Regions from separate parts of the Oceanobacillus sp. CF4.6 genome, predicted to be linked through region 4. Evidence: riboswitches for the same ligand, from Rfam matches in the RefSeq annotation. Region 4 holds a riboswitch; each other region holds the start of a gene.

The links. A riboswitch is a leader RNA that binds a small molecule or an ion and turns the genes downstream of it on or off. The one in region 4 is predicted to bind cobalamin.
Region 1: another riboswitch for cobalamin. It lies ahead of ACHABU_RS08115 (ribonucleoside-diphosphate reductase subunit alpha); the one in region 4 lies ahead of ACHABU_RS00570 (DUF4430 domain-containing protein).
Region 2: another riboswitch for cobalamin. It lies ahead of ACHABU_RS14595 (acyl-CoA thioesterase); the one in region 4 lies ahead of ACHABU_RS00570 (DUF4430 domain-containing protein).
Region 3: another riboswitch for cobalamin. It lies ahead of ACHABU_RS05375 (ABC transporter substrate-binding protein); the one in region 4 lies ahead of ACHABU_RS00570 (DUF4430 domain-containing protein).

What each region holds. Positions count from the first base shown of each region.
Region 1 is NZ_JBIMEX010000003.1:259,365-267,497, reverse strand. It holds gene ACHABU_RS08120 (ABC transporter ATP-binding protein) at 1-686, shown strand, start outside; cobalamin riboswitch at 888-1,085, shown strand; gene ACHABU_RS08115 (ribonucleoside-diphosphate reductase subunit alpha) at 1,211-3,445, shown strand; gene ACHABU_RS08110 (flavodoxin) at 3,442-3,876, shown strand; gene ACHABU_RS08105 (ribonucleotide-diphosphate reductase subunit beta) at 3,857-4,900, shown strand; gene ACHABU_RS08100 (hypothetical protein) at 4,972-6,237, opposite strand; gene ACHABU_RS08095 (N-acetylmuramoyl-L-alanine amidase) at 6,338-7,453, opposite strand; gene ACHABU_RS08090 (flavodoxin family protein) at 7,781-8,133, opposite strand, start outside.
Region 2 is NZ_JBIMEX010000009.1:158,415-166,547, forward strand. It holds gene argF (ornithine carbamoyltransferase) at 1-612, opposite strand, end outside; gene ACHABU_RS14580 (class I SAM-dependent rRNA methyltransferase) at 1,242-2,438, opposite strand; gene ACHABU_RS14585 (GNAT family N-acetyltransferase) at 2,503-3,066, opposite strand; gene ACHABU_RS14590 (DUF3219 family protein) at 3,217-3,510, opposite strand; gene ACHABU_RS14595 (acyl-CoA thioesterase) at 3,586-4,068, opposite strand; cobalamin riboswitch at 4,209-4,389, opposite strand; gene ACHABU_RS14600 (ATP-binding cassette domain-containing protein) at 4,749-5,165, opposite strand; gene ACHABU_RS14605 (GntR family transcriptional regulator) at 5,162-5,548, opposite strand; gene ACHABU_RS14610 (TetR/AcrR family transcriptional regulator) at 6,221-6,796, shown strand; gene ACHABU_RS14615 (alpha/beta fold hydrolase) at 7,016-7,858, shown strand; gene ACHABU_RS14620 (alkene reductase) at 7,931-8,133, shown strand, end outside.
Region 3 is NZ_JBIMEX010000002.1:363,999-372,131, forward strand. It holds gene ACHABU_RS05360 (cobyrinate a,c-diamide synthase) at 1-849, opposite strand, end outside; gene ACHABU_RS05365 (adenosylcobinamide amidohydrolase) at 879-2,348, opposite strand; gene ACHABU_RS05370 (FecCD family ABC transporter permease) at 2,353-3,417, opposite strand; gene ACHABU_RS05375 (ABC transporter substrate-binding protein) at 3,380-4,402, opposite strand; cobalamin riboswitch at 4,561-4,766, opposite strand; gene ACHABU_RS05380 (GNAT family N-acetyltransferase) at 5,202-5,714, shown strand; partial or broken gene ACHABU_RS05385 (DUF981 family protein) at 5,778-6,053, shown strand; gene ACHABU_RS05390 (hypothetical protein) at 6,063-6,206, opposite strand; partial or broken gene ACHABU_RS05395 (hypothetical protein) at 6,251-6,316, opposite strand; gene ACHABU_RS05400 (acyl-CoA thioesterase) at 6,452-6,847, opposite strand; gene ACHABU_RS05405 (iron-containing alcohol dehydrogenase) at 6,860-8,035, opposite strand.
Region 4 is NZ_JBIMEX010000001.1:96,985-105,117, reverse strand. It holds gene resB (cytochrome c biogenesis protein ResB) at 1-696, shown strand, start outside; gene ccsB (c-type cytochrome biogenesis protein CcsB) at 748-1,938, shown strand; gene ACHABU_RS00580 (response regulator transcription factor) at 2,050-2,766, shown strand; gene ACHABU_RS00575 (ATP-binding protein) at 2,766-4,532, shown strand; cobalamin riboswitch at 4,603-4,774, shown strand; gene ACHABU_RS00570 (DUF4430 domain-containing protein) at 4,945-5,373, shown strand; gene ACHABU_RS00565 (ECF transporter S component) at 5,377-5,892, shown strand; gene ACHABU_RS00560 (RNA polymerase sigma factor SigX) at 6,144-6,680, shown strand; gene ACHABU_RS00555 (hypothetical protein) at 6,677-7,882, shown strand; gene ACHABU_RS00550 (ferredoxin) at 7,954-8,133, opposite strand, start outside.

The DNA of each region.
Region 1 (8,133 bases), on a different contig from region 4:
TCATCGGTAGTAATGGTGCAGGTAAATCAACATTGATGAATGTGATTTCCGGTAACATTCAGCCTGATGTTGGAGATGTTATCATTGACGGGAAACAAGTGGTTCACCTGCCGGAATACAAAAGATCTGCATTTATCGGCAGGGTTTTCCAGGACCCAATGGCAGGAACAGCGCCATCCATGACAATTGAAGAAAATCTTGCGATGGCCTACGCACGTAACAAAAAAAGAAAATTAAAATCTGGAGTAACGAAGAAAAGAAAAGATTTGTTTCGGGAACAGTTAAAAACATTGAATCTTGGATTGGAAGACCGTCTATCCGCCAAGGTTGGTTTGCTGTCGGGTGGTGAAAGACAGGCACTCTCGTTATTAATGGCGACATTTACCCAACCGAATATCCTCCTGCTTGATGAGCATACGGCAGCATTGGATCCGTCCCGTGCAGAATTGATAACATCACTAACTGAAAAAGTAGTCCGGGAATCTGGCCTAACGACGTTAATGGTGACGCATAATATGCAACAGGCCTTGGATCTTGGAAACAGATTAATTATGATGGATAAAGGTCAAATTATATTTGAAGCACAAGGAGAAGCCAAACAGGAACTCACTGTAAAAGATCTTTTGAATGAGTTCCAGCGTATACGTGGCGAACAGTTTGAAGACGATCGGGTAGTTTTGGGATAATTATGTTGATAAATAATGTTAAACAAATACACACGCGGTATGTTAAAAATGCGTGTGTATTTTTATATTACAGTTTTATTAGGTTGACCCTTAAAAACTCTATCAATCTAGAAATGAACGATAGAAAAAGATTGCATAAGTAATATCATTATGCTACTCTTAACACTAGATATTGACTTATCAGAATTTAAAAATACTATATATTGTATATAAAGTTAAGGTGACATAACATTATTTGTCTTAAAAGGGAACTCGGTTAGATTCCGGGACTGTCCCCGCAACTGTAAGTGTGGATGAACGAGAATTCCACTATATTGTTCGTTTAACGGCAGCAATATGGGAAGGACTCTAGTAAAACGATACACAAGTCAGGAGACCTGCCTTCAACTTTGAGTTTCACTTCTCCGGGAAGAGAGATTATGGGATGATAGGAATACAAACTATTTCTGTCGTTTTATAGTCGTTCATCCTTTGGGGAAGGACGGCTTTTTCATTGTACATATAGATATAAGGAGGTAGATCTGATGGTTACAGGTACCATTAACCAACAGGACAAAATTTTACAGACGATTAACGAATCTACGAAAGGACTATCCGTAGAAGTAAACCAATTGATGGAGAAAGCAATGAAAACAATCAATCAGGATACACCAGAAGAAAAAGCAATGGATATCCTTATAAAAATAGCCTTGGAAAACATCGATGAGTCGAATCCAGACTGGACGTTTTCGGCAGCAAGAATTTATTTGAAGGAGCTTTATCGTAAGGCAGCGGCCAATCGAAGCTATAGCGAGGATTCTCGTTATGGATCGCTGTATCATTTGGTGCAAATGTTAACCGATAAAGGGATATATGCACCAAACCTTTACTCCAAATACTCGAAAACAGAAATGGATCTTTTTGAGAAGTTAATTCAACCAGATCGAGATTATCTATTTAACTACTTAGGTATCTATACAATTGCAACGCGTTATCTGGCAACAGATCATAACAAACAGATTTATGAACTTCCCCAGGAACGCTGGATGGTCATAGCGATGTATTTAATGCAGGATGAAGACTTGGCAAAGCGCTCCAAACTGGTGGAGGAAGCTTATTGGGCTTTAAGTAATCTGTATATGACAGTGGCAACGCCAACACTTACAAATGCAGGAAAGACACATGGACAGTTATCCAGCTGCTTTATTGATACGGTGGATGACAGCCTGCAATCGATCTATGACAGCAATACCGATATCGCCAAGCTCTCCAAAAACGGCGGGGGCATAGGTGTCTATATGGGGAAAATACGTGCCAGAGGGAGCTCTATTAAAGGATTTAAAGGAATGTCCAGTGGCGTAGTTCCGTGGATTAAGCAATTAAACAATACAGCGGTAAGTGTTGACCAGCTTGGTACGAGAAAAGGTGCAATTGCCATCTATCTAGATGTTTGGCACAAAGATATCGAATCATTTCTGGACTTGAAGCTGAATAATGGCGATGATCGCATGCGCGCGCATGATATTTTCACGGGTATATGTTTACCGGATTATTTTATGGAAAAGGTCGATAAACGGGAAGATTGGTATTTATTCGATCCTCACGAAGTACGCCAGGTGATGGGATTTTCGCTGGAGGATTTTTATGATGAGGAAAAAGGAAATGGCGAATGGCGGAGGAAATATGAAGCTTGTGTACAATCGGATGCGCTATCCCGAAAGAAGATAGCTGCCATAGATATTATGAAGCGGATTATGAAGTCACAGCTTGAGTCAGGAACTCCGTTTATGTTTTACCGAGATGAAGTTAATAGACAGAACAGCAATTCACATAATGGAATGATTTATTGTTCCAATTTATGTACTGAAATTACCCAAAATCAGTCCCCGACTCAATTTGTAGAGGAATTTCTTGAAAACGAAAATACCATTATTAAAAAGTATCAAGCAGGTGATTATGTTGTTTGTAATTTAAGTTCGATAAATCTTGGAAAAGCAGTTCCGGATAATGTGTTGGATCGTCTGATAAAAATCCAAGTACGTATGCTTGATAATGTGATTGATATCAACACATTACCGATAAAACAAGCAGAACTGACGAATAAAAAGTACCGTGCAATCGGACTGGGTACGTTTGGCTGGCATCATCTTCTTGCCCTTGAAAATATAAAATGGGAAACAGAAGATGCAGTTAATTATGCTGATGAACTGTATGAAAAGGTTGCCTTTCTAACGATAAAAAATAGTATGGAACTGAGTAAGGAAAAAGGGAGTTATCCGGCATTTGAAGGTAGTAAGTGGAGTACGGGTGCTTACTTTACGGAAAAGGGTTATCGAAGTGAAGCTTGGGTCGCTCTTTGGGCAGATGTTGCCATGCATGGCATGCGTAATGGCTATTTAATGGCTATTGCTCCGAACTCAACGACCGCAATGATTGCAGGGTCCACCGCAAGCATTGATCCGATTTTTAATGTATTTTACAATGAGGAGAAAAAGGACTTTAAGATTCCGGTAACAGCACCAGACTTAAATCATCATACGTACGATATTTACCGCCGTTCCGCTTATATTGTCGATCAGCGCTGGTCGATTAAGCAGAATGCCGTCAGACAGAAACATATTGACCAAAGTATTTCATTTAACTTTTATGTACCAAATACCATTCGAGCATCAGTTTTACTCGATCTTCATCTCCAGGCATGGCGGGAAGGGCTGAAGACCACGTATTATGTACGGTCAACATCCAACGATGTCGAAGAATGTGAGTGGTGTGAAAGTTGAAGGCTCTTATAGCATATGTATCCTATAGTGGGAACACAAAAGAGGTCGCTGAAATCGTGGAAAAGAAATTAAAAGACGAAGGTGTCACTGTGGATAATCACCGAATTGGTATTGACGCACCCATTCATCCGGAGTGCTACGATTATTTTTTTATTGGAACATTTACATGGGAAATGGGGAAAACACCCGATGAAATAAAGGATTTTGTCCTTGAAGTTGGATATAAACCAGACAATATAGCGGTATTTGGTACGGGTGATACCCAATTCGGTGGAGACGAATTGTTTTGCAAAGCTGTGGATAAATTGTGGAAATTTTACGAAAGTAAGTGGAGCGGTTTGAAAATTGAGCAGTCTCCAAGGGGAAGTCAGGAACAAAAAGTGGAATCGTGGGTGGAAGGAGTGTTGCAGCATGCCAAGAGCTTTGCTTGAAAAGGCGAAAACATTGGAACCATTAAATCCGAACAAGTCAACCGCCCTATTTGGTGGGAAATCGAGTGGAATTCTCAACTGGAATGATATTGCTTATCCACATTGGCATAAAATGTATAAGCGATTAGTCGGGAATTATTGGCAGGCGGATGAGGTCAATATGTCTAGTGATGTAAAGCAGTTTTCATCCTTGACTGTTGAAGAACGCGAAGCATATCTCAAAATAATCGGCCTGTTATCCACATTGGATGCACCACAAACGAGAACAGCGTTGTTGATATCTTTATATGCCACAGATCCTGCTGTTCAGTCGATCATGGCGGTCATCGCACAACAGGAAGCCGTGCATAATGAGAGTTATTCCTATGTGTTATCCTCTGTTGTTTCACTGGACGAACAAAATAAAGCATTCCAGCTTGGGAGAACAGATAAAGTGTTGCTGAAGCGAAATGCCAATCTGGTGGAGCAATATAATAACTTTGTGGATAACCCAACAATGGAAAATATTTTAAAAACATTGGTATACACATCCTTATTGGAAGGAATGTTTTTCTATTCCGGTTTTGCCTTTTTCTATAATCTGGCACGGCAAAATAAAATGGTCGGTACCTCAACCATGATCAGTTATATTAATCGGGATGAACTGGAACATGGCCGCTTTATCGCGGAATTGTTTCGAGCTACACTCGCAGAAAATCCAGAATACAATACCGAGGAATTTACCAATTGGGTATATACTCATTTTCAAGAATCAGTTGTTTTGGAAATCGAGTGGTCCAATTATGTTTTGGAAGACGTAGACGGAATTGATCTGGATGAAATGGCTGGTTATATTAAATATCGTGCCAATAAGATGCTGCGAATGATGGGATTAAGTGAGGTTTATCCAGAACATGTGGATAACCCGATGAAATGGATTCGTGCCTATGTGGATAATTTCGACGGAACAAAGACCGATTTTTTTGAACAGAAGTCACGGCAATATACGAAGACGAGTGATTTAAATGGATTTGATGATCTGTAATCTAATGTAACCAAAATAATAAGCGGCATGGAGCTTAGGAATTTATTCTAAGCCTCATGCCGCTTTCAATTCTAAATTTCATTCAGTAATACAACGTCACCTGTAACAGCATTTACACCATATTCACAATCGATTTTTCCGCATAAAATATAGCGGTTTTGCCTTTTATCAAATACATATACTGGTGTGATTTCAATATGCTCACGTAATTTTTCAAATGCTTCCTCTTTAGTAAGCTTTGGATCTTCAGCTTTTTCGAAATGCTCAAACATATCCAAGATGATGCTATTGTCTGTATAGTTAACAGGCTGGTAATTTTTCTCATCAATGATGAGTTTAATTTTCCGATCGATCACACGGGCATCGGGTGCAGCTGGTTTTAGTTGAGCAAAAATATACCCCTTTTCGCGCCATAAGCCTGTTAACTTCCATTTTCCGCTATCATTAGGGAATTCACTTCGGAGGAAATCTCTGCTAGCTCTCTGGGCATGTTGCTGATCATCCATTGTTAATACCTCATTGGCTGGAGCCTTCTCAACATTAAAAACTTCTTCAAGTGTTGCTTCCAATGAAAGATCAATTTCTCGTTTTGAAAATCTTTCTTGAATTGGCTCCTGCCATTCCAGAAGAACATCTTTTTGTTTAAAGGATCTTGGACTCTCTACTTCTTCAAATGAAATCGTGCGCTTTCCATCATTCGTTACAAAAACCGTTGCGGTCCCGAAAATTGGCTCCCATTTTTCTTCGTTTTCAAGTGGGATTTCGAGCAATTTGCTTTGCGACTTTACGATTGGGCCAATTTGTTCTGCTGTTAATGCAAATGGCTCCCAGTTCAGCTGATCTTCATTTGGAAAGATTCCATCGACGGAAAACAAGGACAGCTTTCCTTCCTCATTATGTTCAATTTCAATGGACCCGGAAGGAAATACGGCTACATTATCAACTGCTGCCTGGAAGAGGAGTTCTTTTTCTTCTTCATGGATCAGCTTAAATTGCCTGCCAAACTCCAGTCCCGTCTCTTTTTCGATCCATTCGATAGCAAGTTCCGTACTTGCCGCTGGAGGGAAATGAGCATCGGTTTTGTTTTCCCCATTAACAAAGATAATTCGTTTTACCAATTTAGAGTGAAGGTCCACATCAATGCTGGCAGTACCGGAAGGATTGTAGTCTTCATCGGTTTCATCGGCATCTTTCGGAAACCACTCCATATTTAAAATATAGGATGGTTCCTGCATGTTCGATTGTTCCTGAAAGATATGATGCCTTTTCAAAAAATAATGATCAAGATGAAACGTTTCAGCTGTTAAGTCAATAATTTCCTGCAATTTTTCATTCATGTCCAAACCTCGCTTATAGAATTAATGCCTATAGTATAACATAGCACTGTCACTCCTCAAATTCGACAATAAATGACAAAATTCGGGGAGTGACAGGCACCTAGTGAAAGTATTCGATTAGGGCGTTGGTGATTGCTTTTGCGACTTGATTTTGATATTCTGCTGTTTGGATAATAGCGAGGTCATTAGGATTGGAGATGAATCCTAATTCTACCAAAACAGATGGAGCCGTTGTACTACGTAAAACGCGATAATTTCCTTGCATCAGACCACGGTTGTTCAGATTAACGGATGAAGCTAAGGTCGATTGGATATTTTGTGCCAGTTTGCGATCGGTGTCATTGGCATAATATGTACTTACTCCTTTTACCGATAGAGCAGGGTAAGAATCAAAATGAAGACTTATAAATGCATCCGTATGATTGGCGTTACTAATATTTACGCGCTTATTTAGAGAAACATAATAATCACCAGAACGAGTGTTTATCACATTTGCTCCTGCATCTCGTAATTGACTTTCTACTTTAGTTGCAGTGGAGGATACTAAATCTTTTTCATATATTCCTCCAAGCCCAATCGCACCGGGATCATTTCCTCCATGACCGGGGTCAAGCACGATCGTATAGCCTTCCAATGAACGATTGGAGGCAGGTTTGCTATCATTGCTGCTTGTATTGGTAGTTAAAGATGCAACTTGACTCTTAGAGGAATGATTAGAATCTGTTAACCATGCTGCAATCCATCCAGTAGAGCCATTTCCCAAATTAACGTTATGCCAATCTCCTGAAGTTTCTACTAAGTTGTATGTATCACCTGATCTTGTTGAATCGATAATGGAATAATCCATTCCAGGCCCTGAACGAACATTGACACTAGTTGCTGTGACAGTAATCGTCTCAGAGGATGTCTTTGAAACGGTTGGATTATTTTGATGTGTGTTCCCAACTGGAATTAAGTGGTGCTTAGCCACCCAAGCTTCTATTCCCCCATAATAGGTTTGTACCCATCCATGCTGTTCGTTGAATGCCATCACATTATTTCCCTTTTGGAGCAATCCGACTATTTGTGAATCTGCAGCAGGTTCACTACGTACATTCAAAATGGTTGAATTCACTTCATAGGTTTGTCCTTCGTTAGCATAAGCCAAACTCGGTAAAAAAGTAGATAATAAGACAAGAATCCCTATGCCTGCTATTAAGTTTCGAAAGTATTTCATTTGTTCCTCCTCTTAGAATTAAGTCTATTAAATTAATAATAGTAGTTTACCATTGCCCGCACAAGAGAAATTCAAACAATTTTCAACAAAAATCATTAAAATGGACTAGCAATCCAAGAGATATAATTAGAATTAACTATTAAAGGGAAGGACAAAGATAGAGAATAGCTCATATAGGTAAAATAGATGGGGAGAGGTTGATAGAACAGAAGGGGGGATGGAAAGTGATTTTTGCATCCTAAAAGCGTGCTGATAGCATTACTCACCACGCATTTTATAGGATGTTTTTCTCGATTGGATAAAGGGGATAATTGCTGTGGATACTGTTCATTTAATCAGCATGGAAGCAGCTTTTAATGCGGCAGTATCCTTCGTGATTTCTCCAGGTTTGCTTGCCTTACCAATAACATACCCTTCAAAATTCATATTATAAAACTGGCATATATAATTGAATTGCTGGACAAGTGGCAGACCTTTAACCATCGGAGTGTCTCCTCCGACTGCAATCAGATAAACGTGCTTTTTTGATAATTCTTCACGAAAATATTCATAAGTAGGGTCTCTTAATATTTGAGACCAACGATCAATAAAAATTTTCATTGGACCCGACATACTATACCAATAAATGGGTGTGGAAAATACAATTATATCATGGGAAAGCATCTGATCTATAAGTCCTT
Region 2 (8,133 bases), on a different contig from region 4:
CGAATCTGGCTGGTACCCTTCAGGCGCAGAAACTACAAGCTCCATTCCCATAATCGCAGCTCCAATCATCAGTGAATGCGCCATATTATTTCCGTCTCCAATATAAACGACTTTCATGCCTTTAAGCTTCCCTTTAATTTCTTTAATTGTTTGCAAATCTGCAAGTACCTGACATGGATGATACAAATCCGTTAACCCATTAATGACAGGGATATTCGCATACGCAGCAAGCTCTTCAACTGTATCTTGAGAAAAAGTCCGAATCATGATACCGTCCAAATAACTAGACAGAACTTGTGCAGTATCTGAAATCGGCTCCCCTCTACCAATCTGAATATCTTTTGAACTTAAAAAGATCCCCAGCCCACCTAGTTGATAAATTCCAGCTTCAAAAGATACACGTGTTCTTGTCGAAGATTTTTCAAAAATCATTCCTAATGTTTTTCCTTTAAGCGGCTCGAAGGCAATCCCCTCTTGTTTTTGTTTTTTTATATAATCAGCCAAATCAAGTAAATAATTGATTTCATTCTGGGTATAATCTGCAAGTGTTAAAAAATCCCGCCCTTTTAGTTCTTGTTGCTGAAAATTAATTTCCTTCCCATTCGTGATCATATGAACGCTCCCTTAATAATTGTTTGTATGAATTATTATGCAACAAAAAGAATAAATATACAATAGTTTTTTGTGCTTTTTATTAAAATAACCTTTAACTCTTTTCTAAATGACTGGGACTACGGTTATTCGTCCTACCGAAAGGCATTGTTGTTTCAGCCACAAAATCTATAAACTATGAAGTAACTGCTGGTTGATTTCTATCAGTATATAGAAACTTCGGCGACCGCTCTGGGGAAATATACTCGCTTTCCGCGGGCGGCTGGAGTCTTCGTATATTTCCCCAGAGCTGGTTTTAAGCTAACTGCATTATTGCTTTATAAAAATCATATCACACAGCCTTACCAGTCCGGGTGAGCGGCGGGCGGTGACTCCTGCAGGAATAGCACGTGTCCGAAGACCAGAAGAGTGGTTTTTTCTTCGGGGCTGAGGCCGTGCCCTAAGGATGCGCATCCGCCCAGAGCGATCCCGGACGGCGGGAAAAGCAGTTACGTCGCATTTCATCTCAACTGCGAGTTTTATAAAACAACAACTGTGCGAAAATATCATAATCTTTTTTTAACAGATGGAAACTGTCTTTTACCAACTAAAAAACCCGCTAAGATTTTTGTATCAAAGCGGGTTTTTCATTAATTTACCTTTTGCACAATAACTACCTTCAAATAATTTCCTTGATTAAAATTCCGATCCACCTGGAAATCAGCTGGCAGTGAAAATTCCTCTAAAATCTTGTATTTCATACTCATATCTTTAAAACCTTTCTCAATAAAACCTTTAAATTTCTTCATTCCAAACGATGCACTGTTTGTAGAAGCGATGATGATACCTTCCTTCTCAAGGATCGCCAGTGTATCTTTTATCAATCCCGGATAATTTTTCGATGTACTGAACGTGTGTTTTTTTGAACGCGCAAAGCTTGGTGGGTCTAGCACAACCAAATCGAATTTCAATTCTTTCCGTTTCGCATATTTAAAATAATCAAAGACATCCATAACTTTGATGTCCTGCTGCTCGAAGTCAACTCCATTGACACTGAATTGTTCGATTGTTTTACTTTTACTGCGCTTGGCAAGATCAACACTTGTTGTTTTAGTTGCCCCACCTAACGCAGCAGCAACAGAGAATGCTCCCGTATAGGAGAAAGTATTCAGCACATGTTTACCTTTTGCATACTTGTCTCGAAGTGCTTGGCGTACTTCTCGCTGATCGAGAAAAATACCAACCATTGCTCCGTCGTTTAAATAAACGGCATAATCCATGCCACTTTCTTTAAAGAGTAGTGGGAATTCACCACGCTCACCCTTTACAAAATCATCGTCATCTATATATTGCCCCTTCGTATCAAAGCGTTTTTTCTCATATATAGCCTTATAATCACCAAGTTCATCTAAGACACTTATAACCTTTTCCTTAAACGAAAAAATCCCTTGGCTATACCAATTGATTAAATAATAACCATCAAAATAATCAATTGTCAGTCCGCCAATACCATCACCTTCCCCATTAAAAAGACGAAATGCAGTTGTATTTTCATCTTTATAATACGATTGACGTTTATTTATTGCTGTCAAAATTTTATTTTTAAAAAAGACGGAATCGATTTTCTCTCCCTCATTAAAAGACAGTACCCATCCAATTCCTTTATTTTGTTTTCCATAATATCCTTTGCCAAGAAAGGTACCATTATCATCCACAAGATGGACAAGGGTACCTTCCAACGACAATGACTCGTTATTCACAACTGCATCCTTATTAATCAATGGATATTTATTTTTATAGTGACCGATAAAGTCCGCTTTTACTTTTAATTCAATTATTTGTGTCATCATTTCATCCAATCCTATTTTTTGTCATTATCGCATGTTAAAGGTCAAAGGAAAAGCATATCTATCACTTTCTAATTTTCGCATAAATACAAGTGTCCCTTAGCTCACTTTCATCTGCAGACATATCGTCGTTAATTAAAATTCCTTCTAAATTAAATTCTAATCTTTCTGCCACAGCGCGACTTTTTCTATTTTTGGCATCACAGCGAATTTCGATACGGTTTGCTCGCAGTTTCTTAAAAGCAAAATCGGTCAAACCAGCAACAGCCTCCGTAACATAACCATTTCCCGTATAGCGGCTATCTGCCCAGTAACCTATTTCAAACTTTCTCACATTCCAATCGATTCGATGAAGGCCCGAAGAAACAATAAATTCACCCGTTTCTTTTAAGAATACATGAAACCTCAAATCTTCCCTAGATAAAAATTTGATATAAGCCTGACGAATATTAATTTCTGTTTCCTCTTCGCTTGGTACGTTCCTGGCGAATGGCATCCATGGTCTCAACTCATTAATAGATGCCTTAATTGCTTGATTTACTGCTTTCCCATCTCCGGGTCTGGGAGCCCTCATCAACAATCGTTCTGTCTCAAATTTTTGTGGAAAATCAATTAGAAAAGGATTCATATGTAACAACCTCCTTAGAAATTTCATTATTATTTATTTCTCTATTCAAATGGAGATTCCCTTCATAATAAAAGGATAATCAGATAATTGTGGGTGGATTTTATTGCATATACCAAAAAACCTATGACTAAGAACGTCACAGGTGGATCTTCAGGCTTTCTCCAACAATTCCAATTTAAAATCGCCAACCGCCCCTGCTTCATACAAATTAGTAATAGAGGTGGAGTAACGATGAATAACAGCTGGGAATTCAAGGCTTTTATCAGGCATCTTTACCATGAAATCATTTTTATACAGCAATGTGGTGATGTCATGATAGTCCTCTGTGGTTACTTTAAAATCAAATCTTATTTTCTTTAATGCCCTTCCATCCTTTTTCACTGTTTCTTCTTGAAAGTTTATAGCATCAATCGTTACGTCGTTAATCACAACTTTTTCGTTCATTTTAATCCCTCCAACCATTTAGTATAAATACTAACCGTTTTCAGCAAAATTGTTTAGTCGGACAACTCCTGGCCATTACATCTGTTTCTGCCTATAAGCATTACGTCGTAGGCGATTCTCTTTTCTCGCTGGTGCCGATGAATATAACTCTTTCTCCACTTCACTCTCCGCGAATACCCCAGGGACCGGAACAGGTTTTCCATTTTCATTAACTGCAACCATGGTAAGAAATGATTCTGTCGTTAATTTCTTTTCATTTCTTATTAAGTCATGGGCGGTTACTTTGACATGGACTTCCATGGAGCTTGTCCCCGTATACGTAACATAAGCCTCCAAGGACAATGAATCTCCAACCTTTGCCGAAGATAGAAAATCAACTGAATCAATTGAAGCTGTTACAACAGCACTATTAGCATGTTTCATGGCAGTTAAAGCGGCAATTTCATCAATATAGGCAAGAACTTTCCCACCAAAAATAGTATTTAAATGATTAGTATCAGGTGGCATAACTAGTCGTGTTTGAATTGTTTTGGTATCGCTAATAGCTATCTTATCCATACTGTATCTTCTCCTCATCAAATAAAAAAACACCTTCTTTTACGGAAGATGCCTGTGAATGACACTACTCATTATCATTGCAAAAAAATGCACAGAAATTAGATTAGTTCATGCACCCTCCTATCTCCCGTAGGATTTAAATGCTACTTTTCCTTATGGCAGGTCTTCTGGCTCAGAATCAACAAACCCATTGTCTTCCCTTTATTAAAACAGGGAATTCGATGGATTCTCCTCTTTCACAGTGGCGGGACCGCGCTGGATTTTCACCAGCTTCCCCTGTTCAACTTTGTATACAAAGTCCTCATAAAGCGAAATATTTATTCCTTTTAGTATAACATAATTTATTAATAGCTCATTGAATCGAACGCTTCCCAATCACTTTATATATTCTATCCAAACATCCGAGTCACTACTGATTTCTATGTTTTCAGGAACTTTAAATAACCATTTTTTATGACACAATAAGTTGTGTCTACCCCTACTGTTCCTGTGTGGTTTACCTCTTTATTTGCTGCCCACTGCATAACTATTTCGGTTCTTCCTGTCAAACCAATTGCAAATTCTTTCAATTCATCCATGGAAAGGTGAAAGTATTTTTTAACTTGATCAATCAGCAGAACCTCTTCAAGTAAATCCTCAATCTCTTCTAAGTGATGACTAACGTGATAATAAGTCGATAATCATATTAAATGTACTTTTTTTACCTTTGGATAAATGGTATGAAAATCATTTGGATAAAAAGAAAAATAATCAAAGAGACGCATTGCCAGTTTTTTATCCCAGTTTACATAAAATCTTTCCGCTTCGATTAAAATATCTTTTAATGTCAGCCTCGTAAAAAAACCCATTTGATCATCCACATAGATGACATTTGCCGAGACTAGTAAATTATTAAATGGCTTTTCTTTAAACACGCTAACCTCACCAGATGTTTCATTCCAATAACCAGTAAGTATCTTTAAAAGCGTTGTCTTGCCTGCCCCATTTCTACCGATTAAGCCGGTAATCGTATTTTCCTTAATCGAAAAAAACAAATCATGTAAAGCTTTAAGTTGTCCTCGTTTTTTTGATAACCCCTTACATGCAATAACATTCATTCCGCATCCCCCTTACGTTCGTTATGAATAGCCTGAAGCATTTTAATTAACTCTTCTTCCCCAACGGTTAACCTTTCCGCCTCCAATGACACTTCCTTTAGCAAACCCTTTAGTGTCTGATTTTTCCGTTTATCCATAATGATTGCTTTAGCATCTTTGGTCACAAACTTTCCAAGGCCCCGTTTGTTATAAAGAATTTTTTCATCAGAAAGTATATTTAATCCCTTTGCAGCTGTTGCAGGATTAATCGTAAATATCTCTGCAAGCTTATATTGGGAATAAACTTTTTCATCTTCTTTGAGTTTTCCATTTAATATTTCTGTTTCGATCCATCCTGCAATTTGTATATAAATTGGTTTCGACCCATTGGAATTAAGAATCAAGTCTGCAACTCCCTTCATGCGAGTTAGTGCATTACTCGTGTAATGTAGTATACTTCTATTATCTGAAAAATACAATAGGTTAATTAAAAAAATGTCTCAGTCAGACATCGGATTCTGTTACCTGTCGCAAACGTTAAAAATGTAATGTAAAATGACCATCAATGTAAATTGACATACTTAAATTTACCATTAAATTGAAAATTGATTAGTTTTCGCTTGATTTTACAAGGTAATCTGAAAATTTATGTTAAACTAAATATAGATATTGTGAACGATTACACTTAAACTAACGGGGCAGTTTAGTGAAAGAGTCTAGATTGGTCTTTGTTCAGCAAACGGGCCAGATTGCGGAACAAGGCAATCAAGAGTCAGGATAATGTAAGATGAAAAATTTATTTAATTAACAATTTTTCTCTTGTTGAAATATAATTTGAGAAAAAATCACTATCCGATGGTTCTGAAGCATAGAGAAATGTCATAATAATTACTGAAGTTATTTATTGATTGATCGTTCTCTAAATGATATCGTAGGGTATATAAGGTAAGGGATAAGTGATATTTTTTTAGAGAAATGAGAATGGTCGTTCTCAAAACAAGCTTCTAAGTACTTAAAGACTTTTTAAACGACGTTATAAAGAGCTGCTATAGTTTTTTAGAAAGGAGGGGAATTGGATGGCAAGAATCAAAGAATATGATGAAAATGAAGTATTACAAAAAGCTATGGTACTCTTTTGGAAACAGGGCTATGAAAAAACTTCGATGCAAGATTTAGTCACGCATATGGGCATCCATCGCAGAAGTATATACGATACATTTGGCGATAAGCACACATTATTTATGAGAGCATTGGATCGCTATGAAGAGGTAATAGGGACCAAGATAGATTCGCAAGTAAAGCCACTGGATTCGGTAAAACAGGCCATCAGGCGTTTATTTGAGATTGCAATTTATAAAAATGAAAAAAAACCTATTGGTTGTTTAACAGTAAATACAGCAGTTGAATTATCCCTGCAAGACGAAGAGGTGGCAGAGAAAGTTGTGGATAGTTTCTCAAAGACTGAAAAACTACTGTACGAGCTATTGCTACGAGGTCAAACATTAGGAGAAATATCAAATCATCATGATGCGGAAAATCTCTCCCAATTTATTCATAATTCATTAGTGGGATTGCGAGTATTAGCGAAAACAAGCGATGATAAAGAAAAATTGGAAAGCATTATCGATATGACACTGTCTGTCTTGGATTAAGCTTTCTTTTTTCTACTCTTTCGAGAATGTTCGTTCTCAAATTATTTCAATTAAAATTGTACGTATACTTGTAGAGTAAATTGTTTCCTTTACAAGAGATTAGAATGAAAAATTATATTGAAAATCAGATAACCACCACATGTACAGTAAGTCACAGCTCGACAGATAAAATCCAATATCAAAATACTCGAACAAATAAGTTCGAAAGGAGACTATACAATGTCAACATTTACAATTCCAACTAAATCAAGTTATATCGAGGCTGAAGGAATCCGATTTGCCTATAGAAAATTCGGTCAAGAAACAGGAATTCCACTTGTTTTCTTCATTCACTTCCGTGGAACAATGGAAAACTGGGATCCTAATATGATTGGTGCTTTAGCAGAAAGTCGACCAATTATTCTTTTTGATAATACTGGTGTCGGTGAAACCAGTGTAAAAACGCCATCTACTATAGCTGAAATGGCAAAGGATGGAGCAACTTTCATTAAAGCACTTGATTTAAAACAAGTCGATGTTCTGGGCTTTTCAATTGGAGGAATGGTTGTACAGGAATTAGCATTACAAGAGCCTGATTTGGTAAGGTGTATCATTATAGCTGGTTCTGCTCCAGAAGCTGGAGTTAATCCAGATCCAGTAATATTTGAGAGAATGAAACGTCACGGTGGAAATGTAAACGATGCTTTAGATAATTTCATGTTCTTCTTCTATCGTTCAACCGAAACAAGTAAAGCTGCTGGGATGGAGTCTCTACAACGAATTATGAATCAGAAACAGTTTGAAAGTTCAGATCAAGTACAAGCAGCTCAACTAAAAGCCCTTGCAAAGTGGGCCCAACCGAAGACTGATCATAATTACGATTGGTTGCAAAACATTCCTCATCCTGTGCTTGTCACCAATGGCATTGAAGATGTAATGGTACCAACAAAAAATAGTTATATTCTAGCTGAGCATTTACCAAATGCACAACTGATTATTTATCCTAATTCTGGTCATGGACATCTATTCCAGTATCCAGAACTATTTGCCAAACATGTAAACCTATTTCTTGATTCTAAGTAATTGAGAGGGTAAAAACCAATTAGTCATAGATATTAAATTGTTTATAATATGTTAATAAAAAGGAGAGTAAAAATGAAAAATCTATTTGAAGAGGTTCGTATTGGAAACTCTACATTGAAAAATCGCTTAGGTATGTCACCAATGACGAGAAATAGATCTTTACCTGATGGCACTCCGGGAGAGTTAGCGGCTGAATATTATGGTCAACGTGCTTCTTTTGGTTTAATCATAAGTGAAGGTACACAACCTTCAGATGACGGCCAAGGGTACTTAAA
Region 3 (8,133 bases), on a different contig from region 4:
TAATGGAGAAAAATAAACGATTTCTACACCGTTTGCTTCCATTATTTCTAAGTTCTCAGGATAATAGAAGTTAAATGCTGCATCTTTCGCTACCGCAATTCTTAAGGAAGTTTCTCCCTTTCTATCAAAAAGTGAAAGTCCTTTACTTTCTGCTAATGGAGCAGCAACCGATAATTCAAGGAGTTTATCAATGTCTACTGTTTCAAGGACCAAATCTCCTAATGTATTTAAGAGTGGATCAAGATCACCTTTTTCAATAGAAGGAAGAAGTCCTAGATGTCTCTCAGGGATTTCAATATCAATTTCGTGTTTTAAATAACCGATTACAGGAATACCACATTCTTGTTCAATTGCCGTCTTCACTAACTGAAAGTGACTTTCACTCCCCACACCATTTGCTATCACACCTACAATATTTGTTCCATCTGAAAACAATTGAAACCCTTTTACAATCGCAGCAGCACTTCTGGCCATACTCGAGCAATCAACAACAAGCAGTACCGGACTTTTTGTTATCATACTAATCTCTGCAGTAGTTCCTTCATTTGTTTCTGGTCCTTTTCCATCAAAAAAGCCCATCACACCTTCGATAATAGAAATGTCAGCATTTTTACTCCCATGTGTAAAAACATCCAGCAGGCTTTCTTTCGTTAACATCCAACTATCCAGATTACGAGACAACCGGTTTGTAACCGCTGTATGATAGGAAGGATCAATAAAATCAGGTCCACATTTAAACCCTTGAACCTCTAGTCCACGCTTTTTTAAAGCCGACATGATACCAATCGATAAGGTCGTCTTCCCGACACCACTACCAGTTCCCGCTATTACCATCCGTCGTTCTGTCATAGTAAGCCCCGCCTTTCTAGTAGAATCCGTTATTTTTGAACTCTCTTTAAGTATTTCTTTACTGCCTTCTTTGTTGCATGATATACCAACTGACCAATTCCTTTTCCCACAGGTGTTCCTGACCCGGCATAGGGCGTGACATCCCCTTGCTGTGTAAGGGCTAGAAGCAAAGCATCTGTTGATGTACCAGTTGCAATTGTAGTCGACTCGGAGTCTCTTATATCAAGGTCTTGTAAGGCCTTCACTTTTGCTTCTGTTGCAGACATGTAGCCATTTACAAGTGCTCCATCCGTAAAATGTGCATCAATAAAAACCATTGTATTTATCGTACCAATTTGGGAGGTAGCGTTTGCTGAATACCGAGACGATATATCAACAGCATTCCCAACTCCAGCAGTTACAACGACCATTATTTCAATGCCTTCCATTACTTTTATTTCCATAACCATATCTTCTAGGTTGACAGCTGTCATCATTCCGACAGCCTGCTCATGAGGTATTTGGTATGTATCCATCCAAGCTTGCAAATCCTTCTTAGGATCAGAGCAATTATAGTGCTTTTCAACATGAAAGTTACAAAAATGCTTTAACCACTGTATCCCTTCTCCTATGACCCCGTTGGATATAGTTCGTAAGGCTTGGTCAAATTGAATATGAATATACGCATTGCTTTTCACTATTTTATAAGAACTATCAAAGTCATATTGATTATTCTTTGTAGTGTGTTGTGGTGTCATAAGAATTTGTGGTTTCGGTACAGCTGGGTGTGACTGTGTTTTCACCTCGACCTCGTACACCTTTTTTAATTGATTTTCATTCCTTAATGTGTCTACATCCCCGACTTCTAATAATCTTCCTTTTTCAAGTAAGCCAATACGATCTGCATATAGGGAAGCTATGTTTAAATCATGTAATATAGCAAAAATTGTTAATCCCATTGTCTGTTGTTGTTCCTTTATCAAATCCAACATATGGAATGTATGTTTGATATCCAAATGATTGGTAGGCTCATCTAAAAGCAAAATTTCAGGCTCCTGTGCCAAAGCTTTTGCCAACAGGACGCGTTGTTTTTCCCCACCGCTAACCATTCGCAATTGGGTATTTCGATACTGACTTATTTGAGTTAATTCCATGACATCTTCAATGACTTTTCGATCCTTTTTTGACAACTGCTTAATGATTCCCTTTTGATGCGGGTAACGTCCAAGACTAATGATTTCCTCGACTGTATAATCAAATGAAACTTGGACTTCTTGTGTTAGTACGGACACTTTCCTTGCCTTTTCAAGCTTCGAAAGAGACGCTATTTCTTTTCCAGATAGAAGAATTTTCCCCTTCTGAATGGGCAGTTGACCTGTAATGAGTTTAAATAATGTTGTTTTACCACTCCCATTTGGCCCGAGTAGCATAAAAAACTCTCCTCTGTCAATTTCTAGATGAAGGTCTTTAATAATGGGGGTATTTTTATATCCGCCTGCTAAATTCTCTATTTTAATCATGATTCTACCCCTTCCTATTAATCCTTTCTCGAACAAGTAATACCGCAAAGATTGGAGCACCAATTAACCCTGTAATGACACCAATCGGAAGTTCACTCGGAGCAATGATAGTTCTTGAAATTAAATCTGCTAAAATTAGAAAAGCTCCCCCAACTAGCATAGATAATGGCAGGACGTGTCGATGGTTCGGACCTGTTACAAGTCTAACGAGATGGGGAATCACAAGACCAACAAACCCTATTGAACCAGAAACCGCGACAGAAGCACCTGTTAATAACGATGCACCAATTAATATAAATATTTTCCCTCTTTTTACATTTACTCCAATGTGATCAGCCGCATCCTCACCTAATGCTAGTGCATTTAACTCACGATAGTGAATGAGAAGAATAAAGATGCCAATAAGCATAAAGGGCAGGATTAGCTGAACGTGACTCCACCCCCTCATGGCAACACTTCCATATAGCCAGTAGATAATTTCCATCATGGAATCCTGATCTGCTAATGAAATGATTAAAGATACGATAGATCCTATAAAAGCACTTACAATAATTCCTGCCAGGATTATCGTTTCAATTGCTAAACCTTTATTGCTTAATCGAACTAAGCCAAATACAATGAGCAAAGATATAAATCCACTAATAATTGCAAATATTGGAAGTGTGAAACTTCCTAATCCAATAATGGTTACCTGAAAAAACAAAACGAACACTGCCCCTAAAGCAGCACCTGATGAAACTCCAATTGTATAAGGATCTGCTAATGGATTTCGTAAAAGTCCTTGAAAGGCAGCACCAGCCAATGCTAGAGATGAACCAACACAGAGTGCAAGTAAAACTCTTGGTAAACGGATGTTCCATATGATCATTTCTTCATTTTTAGGAATATCGTTCAGCCATCCAATATTTAAAGCATTTTCAGAAACGATATGTAAAATTGTAGGAATGGGGATGGTTACACTGCTCTCCAATAAACCAAGGAGAGCTGTACCAAGTACAAGCCCTCCACTTAAAACATACAACCAAACGATTTTACTCGTTAAATACTTCCGGATAGATGAGCTCAGCAAGTGTCTCCACCCCTTCGATTAGGCGAGGACCTGGCCTTGTAACCGTATCGTTATCAACATCAAATACTTGTTCATTTTTCACGGCAGGAACCTCCGCCCATCCCTCACGAGACAATACTTCTTCCGCCGGATTTTCTATATAGTACCCATAAGTCGTAATAATAATATTTGGTTTTAAAGTAACAATTTCCTCTTCTGTAAGTTTCACCCATCCCTCTTCTTCTTCTGCAGCATTTATGGCGTTAATCGACTCTAGCATTTCATGCATAAACGTATTTTGACCTGTTGTAAAAATATCTGGGGCTGGTGACACTTCAACCCAAACTTTCTTTTTATCTGTAATAGATTCTGCTTTCTCTTTAATAGATTCGAGGCGCTCTTGCATATCTGTAATCATTTCTTCCGCCTGTGCTTGACTTCCTGTTGCAGTCGCAATCATTTCAATCTGGTCATATACATCGTTGAAAGAGGTTGCGCTTCCAATAACTATCACGTTAATTCCTACTTCTTCAAATTGGTTCAAAATATCTTGATGATTTTCGTAATGATAATCAGTAACAAGTGCTACATCCGGCATAAGCTTTAGAATAAGTTCCGCATTCATATCTTGTGCACCAACCTTTTGAATTTCCAGAGCCTCAGCGGGATAGTTATCATAGTCTGAAACACCAATTATTTTATCACCTAATCCGAGGGCAAATGAAATCTCGGTATTACTAGGTTGAATTGAAACAATTGATTCAGGTTCGGTTTCAATTGTAACCTCTTGATCAGCATCATCTGTAATTGTTACCGGAAATAATTCTTCATTTCCTTCTTCTAATTCCTTATCAGTATCCTCATTTGTTTCTTCAACATCAGATACACCTGCTTCACCTTGTGTTGTTTGTTCTTCCTCCTGTGCACCACACCCTGCAAAAATCATAATACTTAATAAAAGAACAAGACCTAATAATCCCCACTTTTTAAAAAAATTGCCGCGCATCTTTTCTCCTCCTAATATTTTTGCATAAAAAAACGCCATTCCCTATGGAAAAGCGTAAATGTGAAAGGTACATATGTATTCTAAAAGCAGGTCTGTATGACACAAAACCTACGAGAGATAGATTACGATGCACTTTAAACATTCCTTTTCCTCGAGGAAGCTTAAAAAACAAATAGGCAGGTCTCCTGACTTACGAATCAACGGTTGGTTAACCCTTCCCATGTAAATCACACAGTGGGTATTTTTTAACCTTCCTCATCGCTCACAGTGGCGGGACCGTGTTGGTTTTGCACCAACTTCCCTCTTCGTTTTAAATGAATCTCCATATTGGAGTCATTTAAAAACCTATTTGTCTGATTATTTTTTATGTTAATGATAATTATAGAATAGTTCCTCTTTTTTGTAAATTGAAAACCCTAGCGTGGTAAGAATGCTTTATCGTCCGTTATCTCAGTGACTCTAAAAAAACTCAAAGAGGCTATCAAAGTTATACAAATGAATACTGGTAATAAGACAGTTTGCTCCACCAGTAATGACTGCTGCACTGTTTTCTAGTTTCATATGTTTCACCACTTTACTAGTGTATTATTCTTACTTGAAAGATTTTGTTATGGTAATGGGAAGTTGTTTGACTACTTTCTAGTGGTTATGTTAAATAGTTTTTTTCAAAATCTATTCAACTTTCTAAGATTGTTGTTCATCTTCCTTTTTTTGCAACTAAAATAATGTTTTTTTACAAAAAGCAAAACTTTGGTGTATATAATTAAGATAGAATGATAATTAAAGGAGATGAATGGACTTGAAAATCAGAGAAATGAATCCTGAAGAAATAGAAGCGGTTCGAAGCCTTCGGTTAAAAAGTTACAAGGAACATGAACAATCGGTTCCAAAAGAACATTGGGAAGTATTAAAAAGCACCATTCTTTCGGATAATGATACCAAAAACAATGCAAAAATATACGTAACCGAACTAGACGGTCGTATTGTCGGGAGTGTTGTTTTGTTCCCTCCCTCTATTCAAGCGTATGAATTTAGCGAGAATGTTCAAGAATATCCAGAAATACGAATGCTTTCGGTGGACCCGGATATTCGTGGAAGAGGAATCGGAAAAGCGTTAGTGGAACATTGTTTAAACGTTTCAAGGGAAGAAAAACACGCACAAATCGGTCTTCATACTGCCTTTTTTATGAAACAAGCGTTATCTCTTTATGAACGTATGGGATTTAAGCGTCTTCCGGAACTCGATTTAGAACCGATGAATGACGGAATCATTGTAAAAGCCTTTATTATGAATTTTAAAAGGAGCTCTTAATGAGCCCCTTTTTTTGTTTTACAGGCATGTAAATTTAAAGGGGATGCGTCAGGTGTTGCACTACTTTTAATTATAAGTTTTTTTACTAAATTGAAACAAAATAAAATAGGACAATTAAAAGGTTGGTCTGTTGGATTTGCAATTTCAGGATTTATTTTGACGCCTACAGGTGGTCATATGACTTTAAGTTGGGTTCTTGCAGAAATCAGATTCCCGTTCGATGACATTATATTTGGTGAGCCTTCCCTTGCATTCGGAGTAATGCTTTTAGGGATTTCTGTACTTTTATGGAGAAAATCTAACATTTATATGAAACATGAAAATATTTTGTGTACTTGAAACAATTGCCTACATACCCGATCCACATAAACGATTGAGAGTTAAAGCTGGAGCCTCAATAGGAACACCAGATTTCAAACCAATATGTCTAGCCAAATAGGAAGATGAAATATTTGTGTGAATAACGTTCCCAAAAGAAACATCATATCCCAATCCTCCTCGGAGACATCCATAGCAAAACTGGTTGATAAAACACCAGCATTATTAATTAAAATATCAATTCCCCTAAAATGACTTACCGTTTCTTCAACTATTGCATAAATAGATTCATTATTTCGTAGATCTGTAACTGCTTCTCCATCTTAAATCATGAAACTCTTCTCAGATTAATTTAAAATTATCTCGTGTCGGCTCTACCTTTTTAACATAAAGACTACAATTATTTTTCTTCATCCCCCCTATTTATCGTACAAATGTTTTTCCAATTCTTCCTTAATCTCCACTGGAATTGACTCTGAGCGCTGTTCCTCTACATTGAAATTCACATATACTGCTTTCCCTTTAGCACAAAGTGTTCCACCTTGGTGAATTTCCTCGTATAATTCTAAACTGGAATTTCCAATTTTCCTCACCCAGGTTCGCACTTCCGCTTCTTTTCCAAAATATATTTGACTGAGGTAATCCACATTGATATTTAAAATAATCATTTTCCAATTATCAAAAGAATGATCAGGAGTAAACAATTTAAAAATTGGATTGCGTGCCGCTTCTAGCCAAATTGGAATTGTTGTATTATTAATATGTCCTACGCCATCGGTCTCTGAAACTCTTGGTTCGATTATTGTTCGGTACATCGTTTTTTCTCCCTATTCTATACTTTTTAGTTTTCCATCATAGCAATTTTGATAAATTTCGCGAATATCTTTTTTGGTTAATTTTTTCGGGCTGCGATTTAATAATCTAGTTTGTTTTATACCATTTTCCGTCAGAGTTTCAATATCATTTTGCTTTATATTGTATTCTTTGATTGTCGTTGGTAATCCCACGTCTTTCACTAGTGTTTGTAAACTTCGAACAACGTCAATCGCTATATTTCTATCACTCTTCCCACCTAAAGGAATACGTAAAATTTTTGCAACATGGTTCATCTTATCGATACACGAGGGCCAAATATGATCATAAACATACGGAAGCAACACTGCATTTGATTCCCCGTGGGGAAGCTTAAATAACCCTCCCAACGGATAGGCAAGTCCATGGACCCCAGCAACCCCAGCATTATAAAAGCTCATCCCAGCCATGAGGCTACCTAGCGCCATTTCCCCTCTAGCCTTTTTATCGCTTCCGTTCCAAACTGCTGTACGGATATTACTAGCAATTCTATCCATTGCTTCAACTGCTAACGTGTCGGTTAACGCAGTTGCATTTACCGAAGTGTACGCTTCAATCGCGTGGGTAAATGCATCAACACCGCTAGCAGCAGTAACTTTTGGGGGGAGTGTGTATGTTAAAACTGGATCCACTATCGCATAATCAGCAAGTAAATATTCGTGCGTTATGACATCTTTCGTTTCTTCTAATGAAAAAACGGCAATATCTGTTACTTCGGCGCCAGTTCCTGCAGTGGTAGGAATGAGAACCTTTGGCAAACCTTTAGTTTGAAATGTTTTCGTTCCAGTTAAATTCAAATAGTCTTCTACTTTTCCTTCGTTTTCCGCAAGAACAGCCGCTGCTTTCGCTAAATCGATGGCACTTCCACCACCAACACCAATCACTAAATCAGGATTTTGATCTCTTACTTTTTCTACTATACGATTTCCTACCGACAAGGAAGGTTCTGGTACAACGTCTGTTGAAATTTGAACTTTCAATTCCAATCGATGAATAATCTCAATTATAGGCTCAATTACATTCAGTTCCCTTAAAATCGGGTCTGTAAGTAAGAAAATATTCTGTGCATTCCGTTCTTTTAGGATTGTTTCTAACACATTTATGGACCCTTCCCCATGATAGATTTTTTTTGGTGAAATAAATGCCTTCATTTCCTTCCCCCTGTATCGTTATTTTGCAGTGTATCTTCCATTAATAACATCAGCATCTCACTAGCAATCGATAAAGTTCCTAATGTAACTGCTCCCAT
Region 4 (8,133 bases):
GCCGGAGCTGAAACTGAACTCCAACCAATACTTGAAGATTCCATTCAAATGAATAAACCAGCAAAATTCGATAGATACACACTATACCAATCCGGATATCAAGTGAATGAATTTCATAATATGACCTTTAAAATTCATGAGACAGAGGATACAGATGAAACATCATTGGGCTCATTTACTATTGATTTAACGAATCCAGAATCTGTCTATGAACTCGATAATGGATTTCGTGTGATGATAGATCAATATTATCCAGATTATTTTATGGATGACAATGGAATTCCAGCATCAGAAACTAATTATCCAAGGAATCCAGCATTCGTATTAATGGTATATCCTCCAGATAGTGACAATCCTGAAGTTAGCTTTCTTGGTATTGGAAAAAATATAGATGCGACTGGAGAGAATGAATTTAAACTCGCAATTGAAGATTTTGAAATGCGTGATGTCAGTGGCCTTACACTAAGAGTAGATAATACATTATGGTTCTTTAGTATTGGTGCAGCCATATTTATGATTGGTGTTATCCAAGGAATGTATTGGCAGCATCGCCGAATCTGGATTCATCCGAAAGGTAATGGGCTCTTGATCGCAGCCCATGCCAATAAAAATTGGTTTGGCCTCAATAAAGATATTGAAAAATCAATAGAAAATACATCCATTAACATGGTTAAAGACCAGCAGGAACTGGAATAAATTTGCAAATATAATCTCAGCAGATTTATTCTAGATAAGGAGGAGATTATGATGGACTTGCTTAATATAAGCAGTACAATGCTTTATTCCGCATTTATTCTCTATCTGATTGCAACATTTTTCTTTGGGGCAACAATCAGACAGAATAAATCTGAAAAAAGAAAGAAAACCAAAGCAGGTACGATTGGAATAACAATAACCATAATCGGATTTGTAGCACAACTTGTATACCTTATTACAAGATGGATTGCTAGCGGACATGCACCAGTAAGTAATATGTTCGAATTTATGACATTTCTCGGAATGTGTATGGTCCTAGGGTTCATAATCCTTTATTTCTATTATAAATTAACGTATCTTGGGCTATTTGCACTTCCTATTGCAATGATTATCATTGCTTATGCTAGTATGTTCCCAACCGATATCTCACCATTGGTACCTTCATTGCAAAGTCACTGGTTGTACATACATGTAACAACCGTTGCTTTAGGTCAAGGTATCCTTTTCATCAGCTTTGTGGCAGGGATTATGTATTTAATTAGACAAATCGATCAAACTGTTAGAAACCAAAAGAATGTTTGGCTCGAGATTGTAATTTATACAATGTTCTTATTTATTGGATTTATCGTCATTACTTCCGCTTTCAATGTCATAAATTACAATGCGACTTTCGAATATCAGCAAGGGAATAGCATGGTCACAACAGACTATCAGTTACCTGCAATTGCAGGACCAATTGATGGAACCCTTCTGACAGAAGGAGTCATGGAACCATTGTTTGAGACACCATCCTGGATGCAAGGAGCAGATTCTGGAAGCAAGTTTAATACCGTAATCTGGTCTATTCTTACTGGTTCTATTCTATATGGTCTTGTCAGATTGTTTACACGTAAACGGATTGCTGCAAAAATCCAACCATTGCTTAAAAATATAAAACCGGATTTGTTGGACGAAATAATGTACCGCTCAGTTACAATTGGTTTCCCAATATTTACATTAGGTGGCATAATTTTCGCTTCCATCTGGGCCCAAATTGCTTGGGGTCGTTTCTGGGGCTGGGATCCGAAAGAGGTTTGGGCACTGGTTACTTGGCTCTTTTACGCTGCTTTCCTACACTTGCGCTTATCAAGGGGATGGCATGGTGAAAGATCAGCATGGCTAGCGGTAGCAGGATTCGCCATTATCATGTTTAACCTGATTGTTGTTAACCTAGTGCTTGCCGGTCTTCATTCATACGCTTAGACTTTTCATTACAGAACGGGGTATCATAATGATACCTCGTTTTTTATACATTTATCACAATATGGTTTATAATCTACTTTAGAGATTAATATAGGGGGAGCTAACATGGACATGGATTCAAATGCTAAGATTTTGGTTGTAGATGATGAAGAAAGAATTCGCAGACTTATTCGCATGTATCTTGAACGTGAGGATTATATCGTAGAAGAAGCAGAAAATGGAAAGGATGCCTTGGAAAAGGCTTTAAATAATGATTATAATGTGATTATCCTAGATATTATGATGCCTGAAATGGACGGGATTGAAACTTGTCAGGAACTAAGGAAGGAAAAAGACACTCCTGTGATTATGCTGACTGCAAAAGGCGAAGAAGGAAACCGCGTGCAGGGTTTTGAAGTTGGAGCAGATGATTATATTGTAAAACCATTCAGTCCAAGGGAAGCGGTATTACGTGTGAAGGCCTTATTAAGAAGAGTATCTTCATCCTCTTTTCACGAAGTGGACACTTCTTCAAAAAATATCATGGTATTTCCACATATTACGATTGATGATGATGCGCATCGAGTTACTGCAGATGGAGAGGAAGTTAGTCTAACTCCTAAAGAGTATGAATTGCTTTGTTTTCTTGCCAAATCTCCCGATAAAGTATTTAACAGGGAGCACTTATTAAAAGAAGTTTGGCAATATGAATTTTTTGGTGATCTTCGCACAGTGGACACACATGTTAAACGACTGCGGGAAAAATTAAGTACCGTTTCCAAATCGGCAGCTAAAATGATTGTGACTGTTTGGGGAGTTGGTTATAAATTCGAAGTTGATGATGCATAATGTTTTGGAAAAGTGTAGTAGGTAAACTTTCGTTAACTATTTTATTGCTGGTTGCTTTTGTATTATCTATTTTGTCTGTATTTCTCATGCAATTCTTTGAAAATTTCCATATACAAGAAGCGGAAAATGAAATGATGCAAACGGCTACAAAAATTTCTTCATTGGTTGAACGGGGGCAGGATAGAAATTTCATTGAAGAAATGACAGAGATGCTGAAAGACCCAACTAGCCGCATCGCAATTATCTATAGTGAAGAGGATATTTGGCTTTCTACCAGCAGCGATGATGATTTAGTTTCCGAAGGCGATGAATGGCTTGAATCCAGGAAAGAAGTAAATGAAGTAATTGAAAAGCAAAACAAAATCCAAAAGCAAATTAATCTTCCGGAACAAGATAAAGAGATTATTATCGTTGGATCGCCCACCGAAAATGGTGGTGCAATTTTTGTGTTTCAATCTCTTGACATCATAAATCAAACCAAGGCAGAAACAACGAAATTAATTTTACTCAGCGCAGGTATTGCTATTATGCTTACTGCCTTTTTTGCAGTATTTCTATCTACTAGAATAACATCACCTTTAATTAAGATGCGCGAAGCAGCCTATGATCTTACAAGAGGTGAATTTAATACAAAGGTTCCAGTACTGACGCATGATGAAATCGGAGAACTTGCTGTAGAGTTCAATCGAATGGGAAGACAGCTAAAGTTTCATATTAATGCTTTACGTCAGGAGAAGGAACAATTATCCAGTATCGTTAGTTCGATGGCAGATGGAGTAGTTACTCTCAATCGGAAGGGAGACATTCTGGTCATAAATCCGCCTGCCCAGAAATATATCGATGGATGGTATTTTGAGAATGATGTTGTAATGAATGAGAGTCGAAAACTTCCAACAGAACTTCAAGAAGCTTTAAAAGAAGTCATCGATGGGGAACAGGCAGTTTTAAGAGAGATCAGTCTTCAAGGAAGAAATTTCGTAATGCTGATGACACCTTTATACGACCAGTCCTATGTAAGGGGTGCTGTAGCTGTCATTCGTGATATGACAGAAGAAAGACGTTTGGATAAATTACGAAAAGATTTTATAGCCAATGTTTCACATGAGTTACGCACTCCAATATCCATGCTTCAAGGTTACAGTGAAGCAATTGTCGATGATATTGCCGATACAAAAGAGGAAAAAAATGAGCTGGCCCAAATTATTCACGAAGAATCGTTACGAATGGGTCGACTCGTTAATGAACTGCTTGACCTTGCACGTATGGAATCAGGCCAAATTCACTTAAACGTGGAAACGTTGGGTATTGAATCCTATATCAAACGAATTGTAAATAAATTCAAAGGTCTCGCTTCTGATAACGAGATTGATCTTACACTAACAATGAACGTTGACTTTCCAAATACCAGTTTTGACCCTGACAGAATTGAGCAAGTGTTTACCAATCTTATCGACAATGCGATTAGGCATACTTCGAAGGGCGGGACTGTCCGGGTTGCAGTAACAAACAAACCGGAGGAATTTTATGTGGAAGTGAATGATAGCGGCAGTGGGATTCCTGAAGAAGATTTACCGTTTATTTTTGAGCGATTCTATAAGGCTGATAAATCCAGAGTACGGAGTAAAGAAAAGAAAGGTACTGGACTGGGTCTTGCCATTGCTAAGAATATAATTGATGCACACAAAGGGACCATCCAAGTAAAAAGTAAACTAAATCAAGGGACTACTTTCAGTTTCAAATTACCACAGAATCATGAAAATATTTAAAGTTTTAAAGCTTTTCTATTTAATTTTCTTATGCTATGATAACTTTGTATTGGAATTGAATCGTATAATATAATTGAATATTGTTATTGGTATTAAAGGGAATCCAGTGGAAGTCTGGAACTGTCCTCGCAACTGTAAATGATTACGAAATAAGCAATCCACTGTATGGTAATCCATATGGGAAGGGCTTAAAGTAGGTTTGAATCATAAGTCAGTAGACCTGCCAATAGACAATTGTTTCAATGCTTCGAGGGTATAAGCGATTGAGACATACAAATACATAAGCATGGTAACAGCTATTATTATTTGTTTGTCTTTAATCCGCCTGAACTACTTAAAGGCGGACTTTTTTTATACTTTTATAGAATACAGATTAATTCCAGTAACATGAATGCAAAAGGATGGGGAAACAATGAAAAAATGGATTTTGCAATTAGCAGTAATCTTGATGACAGTAGGTTTATTGATTGGATGTTCATCTGAGAATAACACCGAACAAAATACTTCAGTAAGTACAAATGAAACTTCTGATTCCGAAGAGGTGGCTGAGGATTCTGTTCGAATTACGATTTCGATAAATGAAGGAGAGGAATTCGTAACTGAGCAGGAGATTGCGATTGAAGAAGGCGATATACTGATGGATGTTATGGAGAAAAATTTCTACATTGAAACAGACTTTGATGGTGCATTTATTACATCAATTGAAAGAGTCGAAGCAAGTGATGAGGAACAAACCGCTTGGATGTTCTTCGTTAACGATGAAATGCCAACTGTAGGGGCTAACGAATACGAACTTTCTCCTGGTGATATAGTTGTTTTTGATTTACAATCCTGGGAATAGACGATGAACACATATAAGATTACAATCATAGCTTTATTGGCTGCTATAGCAATTGCAGGAAGATATGTGTTCCAGTTTATTCCAAATGTTCAACCAGTAACTGCACTGATTATAATATGCGGCATTATACTCGGCCCTTTATCAGCAATACTCTTAGCGATTGTGACAACCTTTCTTTCCAACATGCTTATGGGGATGGGGATATGGACATTATGGCAAATTATTTCATGGGGTATCATTGGTGTTTTAAGCGGTTTATTGAGTAAAATATTTAAACGTGTACCTCTATTTATCACGGTGCTTTTCGCGGTATTCAGTGGATATCTGTATGGTTTTGTCATATCATTAACCAATTATCAAATAACTGGACAATTTTGGCCTTATTACATTGCAGGTCTTCCATTTGATACAAGTCATGCTATTGGTAATGCAGTGTTTATTATTCTCTTATACCCAATTATGTCTCATTTATTTAGTAACTATGCTGTTAAGAGATTTACAATCAAGAATACCAACTGATTTGCAGTTGGTATTCTTTTCTTTATCTACTTCAATTTCGCATCAATAAAATGTGTATCTCCATGCCAACTAATTCTACCAAGCATCTTTTCAATTTTACTCTGCAAAAGTTGAGTTACCTATTATAATATAGTTCCGTGAATCATGGCTTACATACACTTCCAGTAGGTTGCGCTTTTATTACAAACCATATAGTATGATTGTAACCTTTTTATATGAATAACGACTATATAGTTGAACGGAGGGTCTCCATGAAGGCCATTTTCGATAAGTTATATGATAACTATCATCAGGATCTGTTCCAGTACATTTTTTACATGGTGAAAAAGAAAGAAACGACTGAAGATCTTATTCAAGAAGTATATATTAAAGTATTAAAGTCTTACCCAAACTTTAAGGGGGAGAGCAGTGAAAAAACATGGCTCTTTTCTATTGCAAGACATGTTACATATGATTATTTCCGTTATTTGAAGAGAAAAAGAAGTAGAATCATCGACCTTTTTGACTGGGCCGAAAAAGGTGAATCCATTCCCGATGAAAATGATTTACCTGAGGAAATAGCTATTAAAAATGAGCAGATGAAGCAAATCTATAGATATCTTGACAAATGTACAATCGATCAAAAAAGTGTATTAATTCTAAGATACCTGCAATCCTTCTCTATTCAGGAAACAGCTGAAATACTTAATTTTAGTGTGAGCAAAGTTAAAACAACACAGCATAGAGGTCTAAAAACATTAAAAAAGCTCTTGCTTGAACAAAACGAGAAAGAAGGAGATGCTCAATGAGGCAAATAGATAAAGAACAACAGGAAATCATTGATAGGTTACAGGAAATGCCTGAAATAAAAGATGATACAGAAAAAAATGTATTATACCACCGCATCTCCTCAAGCCTTACGGACCCCTCACCAACAAAAAAGAGACAGAAAAAGCAAAAACTAATCCCCGTTCTGGCAACCATGATGGCCGTGGCTTTCATTATTATTATTCCAGTTATGTTGAATAACGACAATCTGGTGGGCCAAAATTCTGAGCAGTTTTCTGATGTCGATCTAGCAACAAATGTTGAAAAATCTGAGGGTTCCAGACTAATGGAAAGCTCAGATGAGGACCAGTTGGAAATGGGAAGCGAAGAATCTGTTGTACAAAACTCTGAAATAATGGATGAAATAAAAGTTCCTAATGATGATTCGTTGGAAAGCTATGTCATTCAGGAGTCTAATGAACCAATGAAAATTGTCTATGCTGCATTATCAGACCTTCAACAGCAATATATCATACCTATTTCGTTTATCGTAAGCGGCAACGCCAATCTAAATGAATATTATAATGAACTAAAATATTATATAGACAATGAAGAATGGGCTACAAATGAATATATGCTAAATAATGCCTCTATTGAGCTAAATGAATCCGAAGTGCTGATTGAACTTGGAGATAAATTTTCGATTGGGGAAGGCTCAACAAACGCCTATCTTTTTGAAAAGATGCTTTCCGCTATGTTCACGCCGTATGGTATTAATAAAGCAGTTTTTCAATCGGATGCCAATGGAGTTGAGCTTGGTCCATATGGTGTTATTGAGGAAATTTTATTAAATAAAGAAGAAAAATTAATATACAAACGTTACAATAATCAATTTTTAGTTCCCATACCAAATTTAAACCTGTCCATTCAGGATGCACTAGCCGAAATGAAAATAGAACAGGCAGAGTTCAATATCGATCAAACAATACCAGAAGAAGTTCAATTTACCGTCGATTCATCTAAGAACCTGCTCACATTAACATTGGATGAAGGTTCAGTTTCCCAAAATGGGCAAGAAGAAATGACCATGATTGAAGCTATACTTATGACCGCTAAAAGCTATGGGTATCAATCTGTTCAATTTATAAATTTTCCATTTGATCAAATCGGTAAATACAACATTTCTGACCCGATTCCTGTACCTGTTGCTGCAAATCCAATTGATATAAGAAATGAAGAATAGTAAAAAGTGTTTTTGAAAAATATTTTTCAAAAACACTTTTTAAATGTATACTATATACTAGGAATATTATATTATTCCCCAAATTTTAATGGGTCTCCATTAAAAGCCATTTCAGAAATCTTTATTGAGTCCGTTGGGCAACCTTCATAGGCATCAAGTAAGTCATCTACCAGTTTATCAGGAATAACTGATGTTCCAGCATTTTCGTCGATGGAAACATAGGAAAGCCCCTCGTCATCATAAGTAAATAT